Linked DNA regions of Desulfosarcina ovata subsp. ovata. The protein of the gene in region 1 interacts with the protein of each later gene in a pairwise test. Links are inferred from orthologs where the notes say so. Each region holds a gene or a part of one and is shown on either strand. Other genes may lie near its edges.

Region 1 (7,579 bases):
CCCACCATGGCGGCGGTCAAGTTTGCCGAAAAAGCCGGCGTTGCCGTGGGCCGCCTGACCGTGGTGGAGACCGGAAAAGGCCGCTACCTGAGCGCCCGCAAAACCCACCGGGGTCAGGCCACCCGCAGGCTGCTCAAAACCATCCTGCCCGAAGTGATCCTGGCGACGCCCTTTCCCAAAAGCATGCGCTGGGCCGATCTCTCGATCCAGTTTGCCCGGCCGATCCAGAGTATCGTGGCCCTTTTGGGCGGCAAAGTGGTTGCTTTCAGCCTGGGCGACCGGATCAAAAGCGGCCGCCACGCCCTGGGTCATATGTTCATGAATCCGGGCAAGGTGGCCATTGATTCTCCCGAGACGTACGAAACGACCCTGGCGGGTGTCAATGTTCTCGTGGATATTGCCAAGCGCCGTGAAATGACGGCCACGGCTGTGGCCGAGGCCGCCCGCGGCATCGGTGGCGAAGTCCTGCCCGATGAAGAACTGCTGGATATCGTCACCAACCTGGTGGAAATTCCGGTGGCCACGGCCGGACAATTCGATGACATCTTCCTTGAAGTCCCCAAGGAAATCCTGATTACGGCTATGCGCGAGCATCAGAAATACTTTGCCGTGGTCGACGCCACCGGCCGGCTGATGCCCGGTTTCATCGCCATCAACAACACCCGCACCCGGGACATGGACCTGGTGGCCACCGGTCACGAGCGCGTGCTGCGGGCCAGGCTCTCGGATGCCCGCTATTTTTACAATGCCGATATCAAAGTCCCCATGGAGACCTGGGTCGAGAAACTCAAACGGGTCCTTTTCCAGGCCAAACTGGGCAGCATGTATGACAAGATGACCCGGGTGAAACGCCTGGCCGCCTGGCTGGCCGATGCGATCAATCCCGCGCAAAAGGAGAACGTCACCCGCGCGGCTCACCTGTGCAAGGCCGACCTGGTCAGCCAGGTGGTGGGAGAATTTGCCAAGCTCCAGGGAATCATGGGACGCACCTACGCCCTCGCCGCCGGCGAACCACCGGACGTGGCCGCGGCCATCGAGGAGCACTACCGCCCCACCCACAGCGGCGGGCAGCTTCCCGAAACCGAAACCGGTGCCCTGCTCTCCATTGCCGAAAAGATCGACTCCATCTGCGGCTGCTTTTCCGTGGGCCTGGTCCCCACCGGTGCCGCCGACCCCTACGCCCTGAGGCGCCAGGGCATCGGCATCCTGCAGATCATGCGCAGCCGCAACATCGGCATTTCACTGACCCGGCTGGTGGAAACGGGCGTGGCCCTGTTCGCCGACAAGAGCAGCCGCCCGGCCGCTGAAACCGTGGATGCGGTCCTCACCTTCCTCGGCAACCGGTTCGCCCGGCTGCTGGCCGACGAGGGACTGTCCAAGGATGTCATTGCCGCGGTCATGGGCGCGTCGGCGGAGCGCGTCCCGGATGTGGAACGACGCGTCGCCGCCCTGGAAAAACTCAAGGGCAAGCCGGATTTCGAGCCGCTGGCCGCCGCTTTCAAACGGGTGGAGAACATCCTTAAAAAAGCGTCGTTGCAAGCGGACGCCACGGTGGATCCGGCACTGTTCGGCCAGCCGGCCGAAAGCGCCCTGCACGCGGCCTGCCAGTCGGTGACCCGCGATGTGGATCAGCGGCTGGCCCAGGAGGACCTGGACGGCGCGCTGGCAACCATCGCCACCCTGCGCGACCCGGTCGACGCTTTTTTCACCGACGTCATGGTGATGGCCGAGGATCCGGCCGTGCGCAGTAACCGGCTGGCCCTGCTGGCGACCATCTCGGCCATTTTCGGTCAGATTGCCGATTTTTCACAGATATCCACCTGATGGCAATGCCAAAGACCAAATTCAAAATGTCAAATGAAGACAAACTATCGGTTTAAAAAAAGAGGAGATCGATATGGCTTTTGATCCCAACAAAGACAAAGTCCTCAAAAAATGGAAGTGCCCGGAAACCGGGCTGGTCGTCACCATCAACCAGTATGATCAGGGCGAGGCCAAGGTCCAGATCGGTCCGCGCATTCTCAAGAAACAGGACGGCAGCGACCGGGCACCGACCAAGGCCGGGCGGTTGACCATCGAAGATATTCTCTGGCTCTATGATATGATGGATGAGATCAAGGACGAGTTGACCGATCTGCAGCGACCGGCCTGAGCGGAAATCAAGGAGCCCCGGATGCCTGAGCGCCGCGCCATTGTCAACCCCGTCAAGGGCAAGAAACCGCCCCGGACGGGAAGCATTGCCATTATTGCCGCCACCGACAGCGACCTGCAAATGATGGCCCGCCAGACCCACGTTCCACTGGTGAAGGAACGCAAGCTCTACATGAGCCGGCTTCGGATCTACGCTGACCAGCACCGGCGCTTCAGCATCGTCGGCCCGGTGGTGGGCGCCCCGTACGCCGCCATGATCGTCGAAAGCCTGGGCGCATGGGACGTTCGGCAGATTCTTTTCATCGGCTGGTGCGGCGGTGTATCCATCAACGTCAAGGCTGGCGATATCATCGTCCCGGCCAGCGCCATGGTGGATGAAGGCACCTCCGGCCACTACTGCGATCCCACCTGCCGGGTGGCCCTGCCGGCCCGGCAGCTGACCCATCAGGTCCAGCTGGCCCTTGAACATCATGGCGCCCATTTCCATAACGGAACGATCTGGACCACCGATGCCATCTTCCGGGAAACCGTCGAAAAGGTCAGGCATTACCAGGCCAACGGCGCCCTGGCCGTCGAAATGGAACTCTCCGCCGTCTTCACCGTGGCCGGGTTCCGGGAGATGGAAGCCGCCGGGATCCTGGTGGTGTCCGACGAGGTTTCCGATTACCGGTGGCGCCCGGGATTTCGCACACCCGCGTTTAAATCCGCCCGGCAACAGGCCTGCCAGGCGGCTCTGACCCTGGCCGGTTGCTTCGGTGTACAGGAAGGCCCTGATTAAAAATCCCTCATGGGACGATGATCCCACGCAAAACACCCCCATTGCCATGAATCCAACCCCCGTAGAAGAACTGGTCGACCTGCTCAAAGCCTACAACCGGGCTTACCGCCAGGGCGCACCGATCGTCGAGGATGCCGAATACGACAATCTGGTGGAACAGCTGCGCCAGCGCGTGCCGGACCACCCGTTCCTGCAGGCCGTGGAACCGGAACAGTTCAGCGGCCGCCAGCAGGTACGGCATCCCGCGCCCATGCTCTCCATCGAAAAAGCCTACGACCGTGATCAGCTGGAACGGTTCGTGGCCCGGGTCCAAAAAGAGGCCGACGCCCTGGGCATAGACACGCCGACCTTCCGGCTGACCCCCAAACTCGATGGCCTGGCCGGCCGGGACGATGGTGAGGTGTTTGCCACCCGGGGCAACGGCGAGATGGGCTACGAAATCTCCAACGCCTTTGCCAAGGGAGTGGTCCCCATCGGCGGACGCGGCCAGGGCGTGGGTGAAATCGTGGTCGTCAAGTCCTACTTCGAGGAACACATGGCGGAGTTTTTCGAACATCCGCGCAACATGGTGGTCGGCATCGTCTCCTCGGACACGCTCAACGAGAATGCCAAGACCGCCCTGGACGCGGGTATGGTTCGCTTCGTGCCCTACAATCAGCTGCAAGGCCCGACCGTCGAGGCGAAGCAGCTGGTGGCGGAGCGGCGCGGGCTCGTGGAAACCCTCCTGGCCGAGGTGGACTACCCCACCGACGGCGTTGTTGTCGCGGTGACCGACGAGGTACTGAAAACCCGCATGGGTGCCACCGCCCACCACTACCGCTGGCAGATTGCCATCAAGAGCAAAGGCGACACGGCCGAGACCACCGTGGAGGATATTCAGTGGCAGGTGGGCCGCACCGGCAACGTCACCCCGGTCATGATGGTGGCGCCGGTATCCCTGTCCGGGGCCACCATCCGCCGGGTCACGGCCCATCACGCCGGCAACATCCGCAACCAGGGCATCGGCATCGGCACGCGCATCGAGATCATCCGCAGCGGAGAAGTCATTCCCAAATTGGAGAAGGTCCTGGAAGCCCACGGCGAAGTATGCCTGCCCGAGGCCTGTCCGTCGTGCAGCGGCCCGCTGACCTGGCAGAACGATTTTCTCAAGTGCACCAACCCGGCCTGCCGGGCCCAGATCGAGCAGCGCATCAGCCACTGGTTCCGCATCCTGGGCAATGCCGACTGGTTCGGCATCAAGACCATCGGGAGAATCGTCGAAAGCGGGCACCGCAGCCTGGAGGCCGTCTACCGGCTCACCGAGGCGGACTTCCTGGAGATGGCGTTCGGCCCGGTGCAGTCCAAGAACCTGGCCGAGGCCATCACCCTCAGCCGCACCCGATTGGTGGAGGACTGGCGCTTCCTGGCCGCATTCGGTATCAGCGATCTGGGCACCGGCGACAGCCGCAAGCTGCTGGCCCATTTCTCCATCGAAGAAGTTCTCAGCCTGGAAGAAGAGCAGATCGAGCAGATCAAGGGCTTCGGGAAGATCACCAGCAAATCCATTGCCGCGGACCTCAAACGGATCGGCCCCCTGATGGCGCACATGCTCGATTTGGGGTTCAACCTGCAGCGCACCCCCCTGGCCGCCGAGCAGACGGCGGTGGAGAGTCCCATTGCCGGCAAGGGCATCGTCTTCACCGGCAAGATGGTCCAGGGCTCACGGGAGGCCATGCAAGCGGCGGCCCGGGCCATGGGCGCACGGGTGCAGACGGCGGTCAGCGGTACCACCGATTACCTGGTTTGCGGTGAGAAGGTGGGCGCCGCCAAAATGGCCAAGGCCACCCGCCTGGGGGTAAGCGTACTGACCGAAGCGGAATACCAGGCCCTGGTGAACGGCGGCCTGCCATGACCACGCCGTCGGCCGTCATTCTCAGCGCCGGTTATGCCTCGCGCATGGGGCGCTTCAAGCCGCTGCTCGACCTGGGCGGCAAAACCGCCCTCGACCGGGTGGTATCGCTCTACTTGGACGCCGGAATTACCGATGTCCGCGTGGTCACCGGTTATAGAGCGGGCGACATCCGCGCGGCCCTGGCCGACCGCCCCGTGCGGATCGTCCACAACCCGGATCACGACAGCGGCATGTTCTCATCGGTGCTGGCCGGCGTCAACGCCCTGCCGCCCGCCGTGCCGGCCTTCTTCGTCCACCCGGTGGACATCCCCCTGGTGAGGTCCTACACCGTGGACACCCTCATGGCGGCGATGGAAGAAAAACCGGCCGCCGTGATCTACCCCCGGGTTGGCGATGAACGCGGCCACCCGCCCCTGATCCACGGGTCACTGAAAGCGGCCATCGCAGCCCACGACGGTAGCGGTGGGCTCAAGGCCCTGCTGGATCGTTTTGAGGCCCAGGCCCTGGACATTCCCGTGGCCGACGAGGGCGCCCTGCTGGACATGGACACCCCCGATGATTTCCGGCAGCTTGGCGATCGCCTGGCCAAAGGATCGCTGCTCACGGAAAACGAGTGCCGCCTGCTCATGGAACAGGTCCACCGCCTGCCCGCCGAGATCAATGAGCACTGCCGCCAGGTTGCCCGGGTTGCCGAGAGCCTGGCCGCTGCGATCAATGCGGCCGGGGGGCATCTGGACGCCGCCCTGATCCGCTGCGCGGCCCGGGTGCACGATGTGGCCCGGCTGGAAAAGCACCATGCCGATGCCGGTGCCGCCCTGCTGCGGCGCATGGGCTTTGACCGGCTGGCCGCCATTGTCGCCGTGCACATGGATCTGACGGCCGACGAGCACTCCGCGTTGGACGAATCCGAGGTGGTCTATCTGGCGGACAAACTGGTGGTCGGCACGACCATCGTGGGCCTTGCCCGGCGCTTTGATGCCAAGCTGAAAAAATATGCGCAGGATCCGCAGGTGACCGATAACATCCAGCGGCGCAAACGGGCGGCGGCGGCCATCCAGACAAAGATCGAACGTCTCACCGGAAAGACGATCGACCATATTCTGCCAACCGCCATAAAAGGATAGCGATGGGCATATCGATTGACAACTGGGCGCATGCCAACGCGGAGAAGAAGATTTTTCTGCTGCGCCACGGCGAAATCGAGAAGCACCGTGATGAGAAATGCTTTATCGGTCAGATCGATCTGCCCCTCTCCCCTCGCGGACGCGCCCAGGCCGGTTTCTGGCGCGGGCAGTTGGCCGGCATCGCGCTGAGCCGCATCGTCTGCAGCGACCTGTCGCGCTGTGTGGAAACCGCCCGCATCGTTGCCGCCGCACATGGTGCTGATGTCAACACCGATGCGGGGTTGCGCGAAATCCACCTGGGACAATGGGACGGAATGGCCTTTGCCGAGGTCCAGGCCCGCTGGCCCGACCGCTTCCGTGAGCGCGGCCGGCTGATCGACGACTTCCGGCCACCGGACGGAGAGAGCTTTCGCGACCTGCAGCAGCGGGTGGCACCGGTTTTTGAAAAGGCCGTCGCAAACACTGACGGCAACCTCCTGGTGGTGACCCACGCCGGCGTTATTCGCGTGCTGCTGTGCCATCTGCTGGGAATGCCGGTCAGCCATCTTTTTCGTCTCAACCAGGATTACGCGGCCCTGAATCTGATTGTCCGGCAAAGCGGCGGATACCGGTTGCATGCGCTGAACCTCACCCCCGATGAGGAGCGATGAAATCATATCGACTGATCCAGCCGTACCTGATGGCTAACCGCGTCAGCATTATTTTCGGTCTGCTCTGCCTGATCGTGGTGGATCTCCTGCAGCTGTTCATCCCCCGGGTGATCAAGCGCGTGGTGGACGATCTGGCCCTGATGCAGGTGGATACAGCCGGCCTTTTGCGTTATGCCGGCATGATCCTGGCACTGGGTCTGTGCATCGGTTGCTTCCGCTTCTTCTGGCGCCGCTGCCTTCTGGGAACGGCGCGGAAGACCGAAGAGGCCTTGCGCAACCGGCTCTTCCGGCACGTGCAGACCCTGTCACCGGCCTACTTCGACCGGGTCCGCACCGGCGACCTGATGGCCCATGCCACCAACGACATCCAGCAGGTGCGCATGGCATCCGGGATGGGCCTGGTGGCACTGAACGACGCCATTTTCCTGGGCTCGGCCGCCATCGGTTTCATGATTTACATCAATCTGGAACTGACCCTCTATGTGCTCATTCCCATGCCGCTGATCGTCATCGGCAGCCGCTATTTCGGCCGCCATATGCACCGCCGCTATAAACGGGTGCAGGCCGCTTTCAGCGAACTGACCGAAGCGGTGCGCGAACGCTTCGCCGGTATCCGCGTGGTGATGGCCACCAACGCCCAGGCGACCGAAGCCCGGGCCATTGAGGCGATCTCCGAGGCCTACGTGCAGGAAAACATCGACCTGGTGAAAATTACCGGTGCATTTTTCCCGCTGATGATTCTGCTCACCAACCTGAGCCTGGCCATTGTCCTGTTCCAGGGTGGGCGCCAGACCATCTTCGGCCGGATCACACCCGGCGATTTTGTGGCCTTCATCAGCTACCTGGGCCTGCTCACCTGGCCCATGATGGCGCTGGGCTGGGTCACCAACCTGATTCAACGGGGCCGAGCCTCGCTGGACCGGCTGGATGGCATCCTGAGCACACCATCAGACCTGATCGAACGCGCGGATGCCCGGCCGGTCGA
Region 2 (7,760 bases), 5.0 Mb from region 1 along the record:
TCGTCAACCAGTTTGAACTCCAGCAGGGCCGTTTTCCCGATCAAATCCTTGGCCCGCTGGGTATCCTTGATGCCCGGCAGCTGGACCAGGATGCGTTGTTCGCCCTGGATGCGGATGTCCGGCTCACTGACCCCGAACTGGTCGATCCGGTTGCGGATGGTCTCCAGGGCCTGGGCGACCGCCAGTTGGCGGATGCGTTCGATCTCCTTGTCGGGCAGGTCGAGCACGATATCCAGAACTCCGTCCTTGACCGTCCGATCGGCCACCCGGACGTCGCGGAACTCCTTGTCCAGCAGGTCGTCGAAACTGGCGATATTGGTCTCATCGGGCACTTTGACGGCAATTTTGATGCCTTCCACCCGTTCGAAAGCGAGGGTGCGGATGTGCTCTTTGCGGAGCATGTCGCGCATCTCCTGGGCCAGCCGTTCGACGGTGTTCTCTACCGCCTTGTCGGCTTCCACTTCCAGTACCAGGTGCATGCCGCCTTGCAGATCTAACCCCAGGTTTATTTTCTTATGGGGCCAAATACCGGGCCGGAAGGTCGGTATCACATAAATCACGGCGGCCAGGATTACCGCGGCAATCACGATGAGTCTCCACGAAAGATTCTTCAACGTTGTTTCCTTTCAATATCCACACGCCAAAGCCCCAGCTGCCGATTCAATCCGCTGCGGACAGCAGGACGGCCTGCGAATCGACGCGGGGAAAGATTCCGGTGACAATGGGGCTTTTTAAATTGAAAAAGGGAGAGCGGTTGGAGTTCAAGCGTTGCCGTTGTCGGCTTTCTTGTCCTTTTTGGTGGCTGCCTGGGGCGAGCCGGTCTGGACCAGTGCGGAGACGCTGCCCCGGTTCACCTTGACGCGCACCTTCTCGGCGATTTCCACGGTCAGGGCGTTTTCGGCAACACCGGTAATCCGGCCGTGCAGGCCGCCGGATGTGACGATGCGGTCACCGGTTTTGAGATTGTCGATCATCTGCCGGTGCTCCTTGGTTTTTTTCTGTTGGGGGCGAATCAGCAGAAAGTAAAAAATGACAAACATGAGGATCAGGGGAACGAACGATGCGAACCCTCCTGATGCTCCTCCACCAGCAGCTCCCTGTCCCATTGCAAAAGCGATATTCATCGGTATCAAAACCTCCTCATAGGATATTTCAGACCCGTACCGGAAAATCGGTTTCGGGTTTGATTGGCGATCGTCGAAAGTGGCGCAGATATACTGTAAATCACCCGTCCCGTCAAATGGTTCTTGGGAAGGGCGGCGTTGGTCACATCTTATGCCTGTGCGGGCGGATTCTCGACGGCCTTGGTCTTTTTATCGTAGGTGACCTCCACCTGCCCGGGGATCAGATCGTCCCGGGCGACAATGGTGATGATCACGTCCCGTTTGGATTCCAGATCATTCAGTTCCTTGCGTTTGCGGTTGAGCAGGTAGTTGGCCACCGCTGCGGGAAGCCGGGCGGAGACCTGGCGGACATCCTCTTTCAGGGTGTCGAGCTTGAGTTTGCGCAGAAAGCTCAGTCCCAGGGATTCCGCCGACGGTACCTGCCCCTTGCCGCCGCAGTGGGTGCAGGTCTGCATGCTACCGAAATCGATGGAGGGGCGCAACCGCTGGCGGGAGAGCTCCAGCAGGCCGAATTTGGAAATTTTCCCGATTTTAACCCTGGCGCGGTCCTGTTTCATGGCGGTGCGCAGGGCCTTTTCCACCTGGTTGCGGTGCTTCTGCTCGCGCATGTCAATGAAGTCGATCACGATCAATCCCCCCAAATCGCGGATGCGCAGCTGACGGGCGATTTCCGCCGCCGCTTCGAGGTCGGTCATCAGGGCGGTCTCTTCGATGTTTTTTTTCTGGGTTCCTTTACCGGAATTGACGTCAATGGCAACCAGAGCCTCGGTACGTTCAAGGACCACCGAACCGCCCGATTTGAGCGTGACCCGGTTGTTGAAAATGGTGGCGATCTGATCTTCCAGCTGGAAACGGGTGAAGATCGGTTTGTCGGATTTGTGCAGCTTGACGATGCCGGTCTGTTTGGGGGAGATGATTTTGACGAAGTTCTTGACTTCCTGGTGAACCGCTTCATCGTCGATCAGGATCTCTTTGATGTCCGGGGTGAAGTGGTCCCGAATGGAGCGTACGGCCAGGTTGCGGTCCTTGTAGAGCGCGGACGGCGCAGGGGCGTTGACCGCCATGCTGGTGATGTTGTTCCACAGGCGCAGCAGGTACTGGACATCCTTGGACAGCATGGTCTTGGTACACCCCATGCCGGCGGTGCGGATAATGATGCCGAACCCTTCGGGCAGATTGAGTTTGTCCACGATCTCTTTGAGCCGTTTGCGTTCGGTTTCGTCCTCGATTTTGCGGGAAATGCCGCGGCTGCTGCTTCCCGGCATCAGCACGGCGTAACGGCCCGGCAGGGAGATGAAGGTGGTCAGCATGGCCCCTTTTTTCATGATCGGGTCCTTGGTCACCTGGACCACCAGCTCCTGGCCGCGGCGGACCAGGTTCTGGATGCTGTTGCCGGTTGCCGGTGGATCCTGGAAATAGTCGCTGTGGATTTCCTGCTTCTGCAGAAATCCGTGTCGCTCGGCCCCAAAGTCCACGAAGACCGCCTGAAGGCTGGGTTCGATGCGGGTGATCACGCCTTTGTAGACGCTGCTGTGCAGGATTTCCCGGGCCGCGCTTTCGATGTGAAATTCTTCCAGGCGGCTCTCCTTGACGATGGCGAGGCGAACTTCTTCGGGGTCGACTGCATTGATGAGAATTTTGCTGGTCATTCGCTACTGGTTGGTATCCTGTTAAAGGTTGCGGGTTATTAAATTTGCTTGAATAATCAATTGTTATGGGCAAGTCAACGGAATTTTGGACAATTCCGAAAAAAGCACCGCGATTCCGCCCGGTTTAGGCAGGCGGAGGCCGCAGGGCGATTGCATTTGGACGTATTCTGATCGGAAACCCACCGCCCCGATTCAATCAATGCCAAATGGTAAATATAAATAGTTAAATGCGATTGCCCTGGCGGGGCCCGGAACGGCTCTTGATCTTTACCCGGCTTTATGGCATGACGAGGACTCTTGAAACCAGCAAAATCGACAATGTTCGCAAGAAGATAGGAAGATTCATGGATTCACGCTATCAACCCCAGGCAATTGAAACCAAATGGCAGGACCGCTGGCAGGCCGACCAGTTGTTCAAGGTGAATGAGGCCTTGGGCCGCGAAAAATACTACCTGCTGGAAATGTTTCCCTACCCGTCCGGCAAGATCCACATGGGGCATGTGAGAAATTACACCATCGGCGACGTGGTGGCCCGCTACAAACGCATGCGCGGATTCAATGTGCTGCACCCCATGGGCTGGGACGCCTTCGGCATGCCGGCGGAGAACGCCGCCATTGCCAATCGCACCCATCCGGCCCAATGGACCTATGAAAACATCGCCACCATGCGGGCCCAGCTCAAACGCATGGGCTTTTCCTACGACTGGGATCGCGAACTGGCCACCTGCCGGCCGGAATACTACCGCTGGGAACAGTGGCTCTTTCTTCAAATGGTCGAGCGGGGCATGGCCTACCGCAAGGAGTCCTATGTCAACTGGTGTGAGCCGTGCCAGACCGTGCTGGCCAACGAACAGGTCGAGGCCGGCATGTGCTGGCGCTGCGGCAAACCGGTGCGCCAGAAAAAATTGTGGCAGTGGTTTTTCAAGATCACCGATTTTGCCGAAGATCTCCTGGTGCACTGCGACCTTCTGCCCGGCTGGCCTGACAAGGTCACCACCATGCAGCGCAACTGGATCGGGAAAAGCGTCGGTGCCGAAATCCGCTTTGGCGTGGAAAACAGCGACGCGATCATCAGTGTTTTCACCACCCGTCCGGACACGGTGTTCGGGGCCACCTTCATGTGCCTGGCGCCGGAGCACCCCCTGGTGCCGGAACTGGCCGCGGGAACCGCCCAGGAAGCGGCGGTGGCGGCGTTTGTCGAGCGCATTTCCCTGCAGGACCGTTCCTCCAAGGCCATCGAGAGCTACGAAAAGGAAGGGGTCTTTACCGGCGCATACTGCATCAACCCCATGAACGGACGGCGCATGCCGGTCTACACGGCCAACTTCGCCCTCATGGAATACGGTACCGGTGCGGTCATGTCGGTGCCGGCCCACGATCAGCGTGACTTCGATTTCGCCCGCAAATACGACCTGCCCGTCATCGTCGTGGTCAGCCCGCCGGGCGAAACCCTGGACGGGGCCACCATGGAGGCGGCCTACACCGCCGATGGCACCATGGTCAACTCAGGCGACTTCAATGGTCAGGGCAACCGCGAGGCCATTGAGGCCATCACCGGGTACATGGATAAAAACGGAATCGGTAAGAAGACGGTCAGTTTTCGCCTGCGCGACTGGGGAATCTCCCGCCAGCGCTACTGGGGCGCGCCGATTCCCATGATTCACTGCCCCGACTGCGGCATCGTTCCGGTGCCCGAGGCGGACCTGCCCATCGTGCTGCCCGAGGAGGCCGACCTGCTGGAGGGCGGCCGGTCGCCCCTGGCCGGTCTGGAGTCGTTCGCCAGGACCCGCTGCCCGAAATGCGGGCGCGAGGACGCCCGCCGGGAGACCGACACCATGGATACCTTTGTGGAGTCTTCCTGGTATTTCGAACGCTACTGCAGCCCGCGCTGTGAAACGGGCATGTTCGATCCGGCGGCCGTGGACTACTGGATGCCGGTGGATCAGTATATCGGCGGGGTGGAGCACGCCATCTTGCACCTGCTCTACTCGCGCTATTTCACCCGCGTGCTGGAAACCCTGGGACTGGTCCACTTCAAGGAGCCGTTTACGCGCCTGTTGACCCAGGGCATGGTGTGCAAGGAGACCACGGCCTGCCCCGAGCACGGTTTTCTTTTTCCCGAACAGGTGATCGATGGCGACGGTTCGGACCGCACCTGCAGCCAGTGCGGCAAAGCGGTGACCGTCGGCCGGGTCGAGAAGATGTCCAAATCGAAAAAGAACGTCATCGATCCCAATGTGTTGCTCGACCAGTACGGCGCCGACACCACCCGGCTGTTTTGCCTGTTCGCCGCACCGCCCGAACGGGATCTGGAGTGGAGCGAACAGGGCGTCGAGGGTAGTTTCCGCTTTCTGCAGCGCGTCTGGCGTCTGGCCGACCGCTGGCTGCCGCTGGTTGACGGCGCTGCCGGAAGATCCGCCGATCCCAAATCCCTGGACGGCCCGTTCAAGGAGCTCTACCGCAAGACCCACGAAACCGTCAAACGGGTGACCCAGGATATCGAAGAGCGCTTCCACTTCAACACGGTGATCAGCGCCGTCATGGAGCTGGTCAATGCCATGCAGGCTGTGGATGATGCGGCCCACCTGGACGAGGCGTCCAAGGCAACCATGGGCTTCGCCCTGGAAACCACCGTCCTGCTGCTCGCCCCCATCGTTCCCCATTTCTGCGACGAACTGTGGGAGGCCATGGGGCATGAGGGCAGCGTGCTGCTGTGCGCGTGGCCGACCTTTGATGAGGCGGCAACGGTCAAGGATGAAATCGAGATCGTGATCCAGGTCAACGGCAAACTGCGCAGCCGCTTTTCGGCCGCCCTGGATGCCGACCCGGAAACACTCAAGCAGACGGCCCTGGCCGATGAGCGGATCGCAGCGTTTATCGGCGGAAAACCGGTTAAGAAGGTCATTGCGGTGAAAAACAAACTGGTGAATGTTGTTGTTTAACTTATTGGAACTATTTATGAAAAACAGGTGGAAGCAAATCCTGGCAGCCGCATGCGTGGTGGTGTTGACCGCATGCGGCTATCATTTCTCCGGTGGCGGCAGCTTTCCGGGCGGGGTGTCGCGGATATTCATCACCATGCTGGAAAACCGATCGTCCGAAAGCGGTGTGGAGAGCATCTTTACCAATGATTTGATTTACGAGTTCACCCGTAAGCGAGAGGCGGCGATCGCTAAGAACAAGGCCTCGGCCGATGCGATTCTGTCCGGCACGATCAGTCTGTCCACCACCACGATTTCCCGTTCCAGCGTCTCCACCGCTGTAGAAAAACGGGTGGTCGGCACGCTGAACCTTCGCCTGGTCACGCCCGACGGGCGGACCTTTTGGTCTTCGGGCAGTCTGTCTGAGCAACAGGCCTATACGGTGGAGAAAGAAAATGAAACGGCAACGGATCAGAACGAGTCTGAGGCCATTGCCGAAGTTTCGGAAAAACTGGCTGAAGCCGCCTTCAGCCTGATGACGGATAATTTCTGATGGTGCTGCGGCCGGACCACCGAAATACAAACGGCAACGCGTCGGCGCTGCCGTTGGATCAAGACGGTCGTCGCCGGCCCGGATCAGGCCTGCTGGGCGTTGATCATTTTGGTCAGGCGGGAAATCTTGCGGGCGGCGGTCTTTTTGTGCAGGACGCCTTTTTTGGCTGCTTTGTCGATATCGGATTTGGCCGCGTTGAGGCGCTCAATGCTGTTTTCCGCGTTTTCGGCCACAGCGAGGCGCACATCTTTGACAGCGTTTTTTACCCGGGTCTGAACGGCCTTGTTCCGCAGGCGCCGCCGGTTGTTCTGAACGGCGCGTTTCAATGCTGATTTATGGTTTGCCACCTTCTGTTACTCCTTTCGGAAATTAATTGGAAAATACAAAACTTCCTGATAGCCAAAAAACTTGGGTAAGTCAAGGTTTTTTGTGTGATTCATTGATGGGCGGGAACTCATGAATTCGGATCCGTCTAACCCGGCCGGCAGGGAAAACCGCAGGGTCACCCGTGCTGCCGGGGTCGTTGGTGCCGCCACCCTGCTCAGTCGCGTTTTCGGTTATGTGCGCGACATGGTGGTGGCTTCCTTTTTTGGGGCCGGAATGGCAGCGGATGCCTTCATCGCGGCTTTCCGGATCCCCAATCTGCTGCGCCGGCTTTTCGGCGAGGGCTCGCTGAGTATCGCCTTTGTTCCGGTATTTACCGATGTGATGGTCAACGGTGACCGTGAGGAGGGGATCCGCCTGGCGATCAGCGCCATGAAACTCCTCTTCCTCGTGCTGCTGGGAGTGACCCTGGTCGGCGTCGTTGCCGCCCCCTGGATCATCCGCGTGGTGGCCCCCGGTTTTTCCCATCTTCCGGAGAAGATGGCCCTGACCGTGACCCTGACGCGCTTGATGTTTCCGTATGTGATCTTTATCGGGCTGGTAGCCCTGTGCATGGGGATCCTGAACGTCCTGGGCCATTTTGCCGCCCCCGCGGTGGCGCCCGTGCTGCTCAACCTGGCCATGATCGGTGCCATCGCCGCCGTCTCGCGCTTTTCCGATTCGGAAACCGTGCGCGTGCTGGGACTGGCCGGCGGGGTTCTTTTGGGCGGGGCTCTGCAGTTGGCCCTGCAACTGCCTTTCCTGGTGCGACACGGGGTGCGCTTCTGGCGTCGATCAGGATTGTGGCACCCGGCCATGAGGCGTGTCGGCCTGCTCATGCTGCCCACCATTTTCGGCGCGGCGGTCTATCAGATCAACATCCTGGTGGGAACGCTCTTGGCCTCCCTGCTGCCCGAAGGCAGTGTCTCCTACCTTTATTATGCCGATCGCCTGGTTCAGTTTCCGCTGGGAATTTTTGCTCAGGCCGCGGCCACGGCCGTTCTGCCCAGTTTGTCGCGACAGGCGGCCGGCGGCGACCATGCCGGCATGGGCGATACCTTCGGGCACGCCATCAGCCTGGTGTTGTTCATTACCATCCCGGCCATGGTGGGGCTGATTGTCCTGCGGTACCCCATTGTGGTACTTTTGT

The links. Proteins that work in one complex are often made in the same cells at the same time.
Region 2: the proteins of GN112_RS32605 (region 1) and leuS interact in binary tests that used the Escherichia coli proteins (3 or more experiments, as listed by UniProt). The link is inferred for Desulfosarcina ovata subsp. ovata from one-to-one orthologs.

What each region holds. Positions count from the first base shown.
Region 1 is NZ_AP021879.1:7,437,265-7,444,843, reverse strand. The notes cover bases 2,364-5,363. They hold GN112_RS32605 (BRCT domain-containing protein), read left to right. Parts: upstream 2,364-2,906; coding sequence 2,907-4,820; downstream 4,821-5,363. Other genes in these bases: GN112_RS32600 (DVU_1551 family NTP transferase), read left to right, coding at 4,817-5,363; GN112_RS32610 (nucleoside phosphorylase), read left to right, coding at 2,364-2,929. Outside these bases: glyS (glycine--tRNA ligase subunit beta), read left to right, coding at 1-1,824; GN112_RS32615 (hypothetical protein), read left to right, coding at 1,898-2,152; more of GN112_RS32610, read left to right, coding at 2,174-2,363; more of GN112_RS32600, read left to right, coding at 5,364-5,944; cobC (alpha-ribazole phosphatase), read left to right, coding at 5,947-6,594; GN112_RS32590 (ABC transporter ATP-binding protein), read left to right, coding at 6,591-7,579. UniProt on the Escherichia coli protein: DNA ligase that catalyzes the formation of phosphodiester linkages between 5'-phosphoryl and 3'-hydroxyl groups in double-stranded DNA using NAD as a coenzyme and as the energy source for the reaction.
Region 2 is NZ_AP021879.1:2,421,138-2,428,897, reverse strand. The notes cover bases 2,736-5,916. They hold leuS (leucine--tRNA ligase), read left to right. Parts: upstream 2,736-3,117; coding sequence 3,118-5,715; downstream 5,716-5,916. Other genes in these bases: lptE (LPS assembly lipoprotein LptE), read left to right, coding at 5,732-5,916; GN112_RS10985 (Rne/Rng family ribonuclease), read right to left, coding at 2,736-2,773. In the rest of the region: protein translocase subunit SecD, read right to left, coding at 1-587; preprotein translocase subunit YajC, read right to left, coding at 762-1,124; more of GN112_RS10985, read right to left, coding at 1,274-2,735; more of lptE, read left to right, coding at 5,917-6,247; rpsT (30S ribosomal protein S20), read right to left, coding at 6,331-6,594; murein biosynthesis integral membrane protein MurJ, read left to right, coding at 6,704-7,760.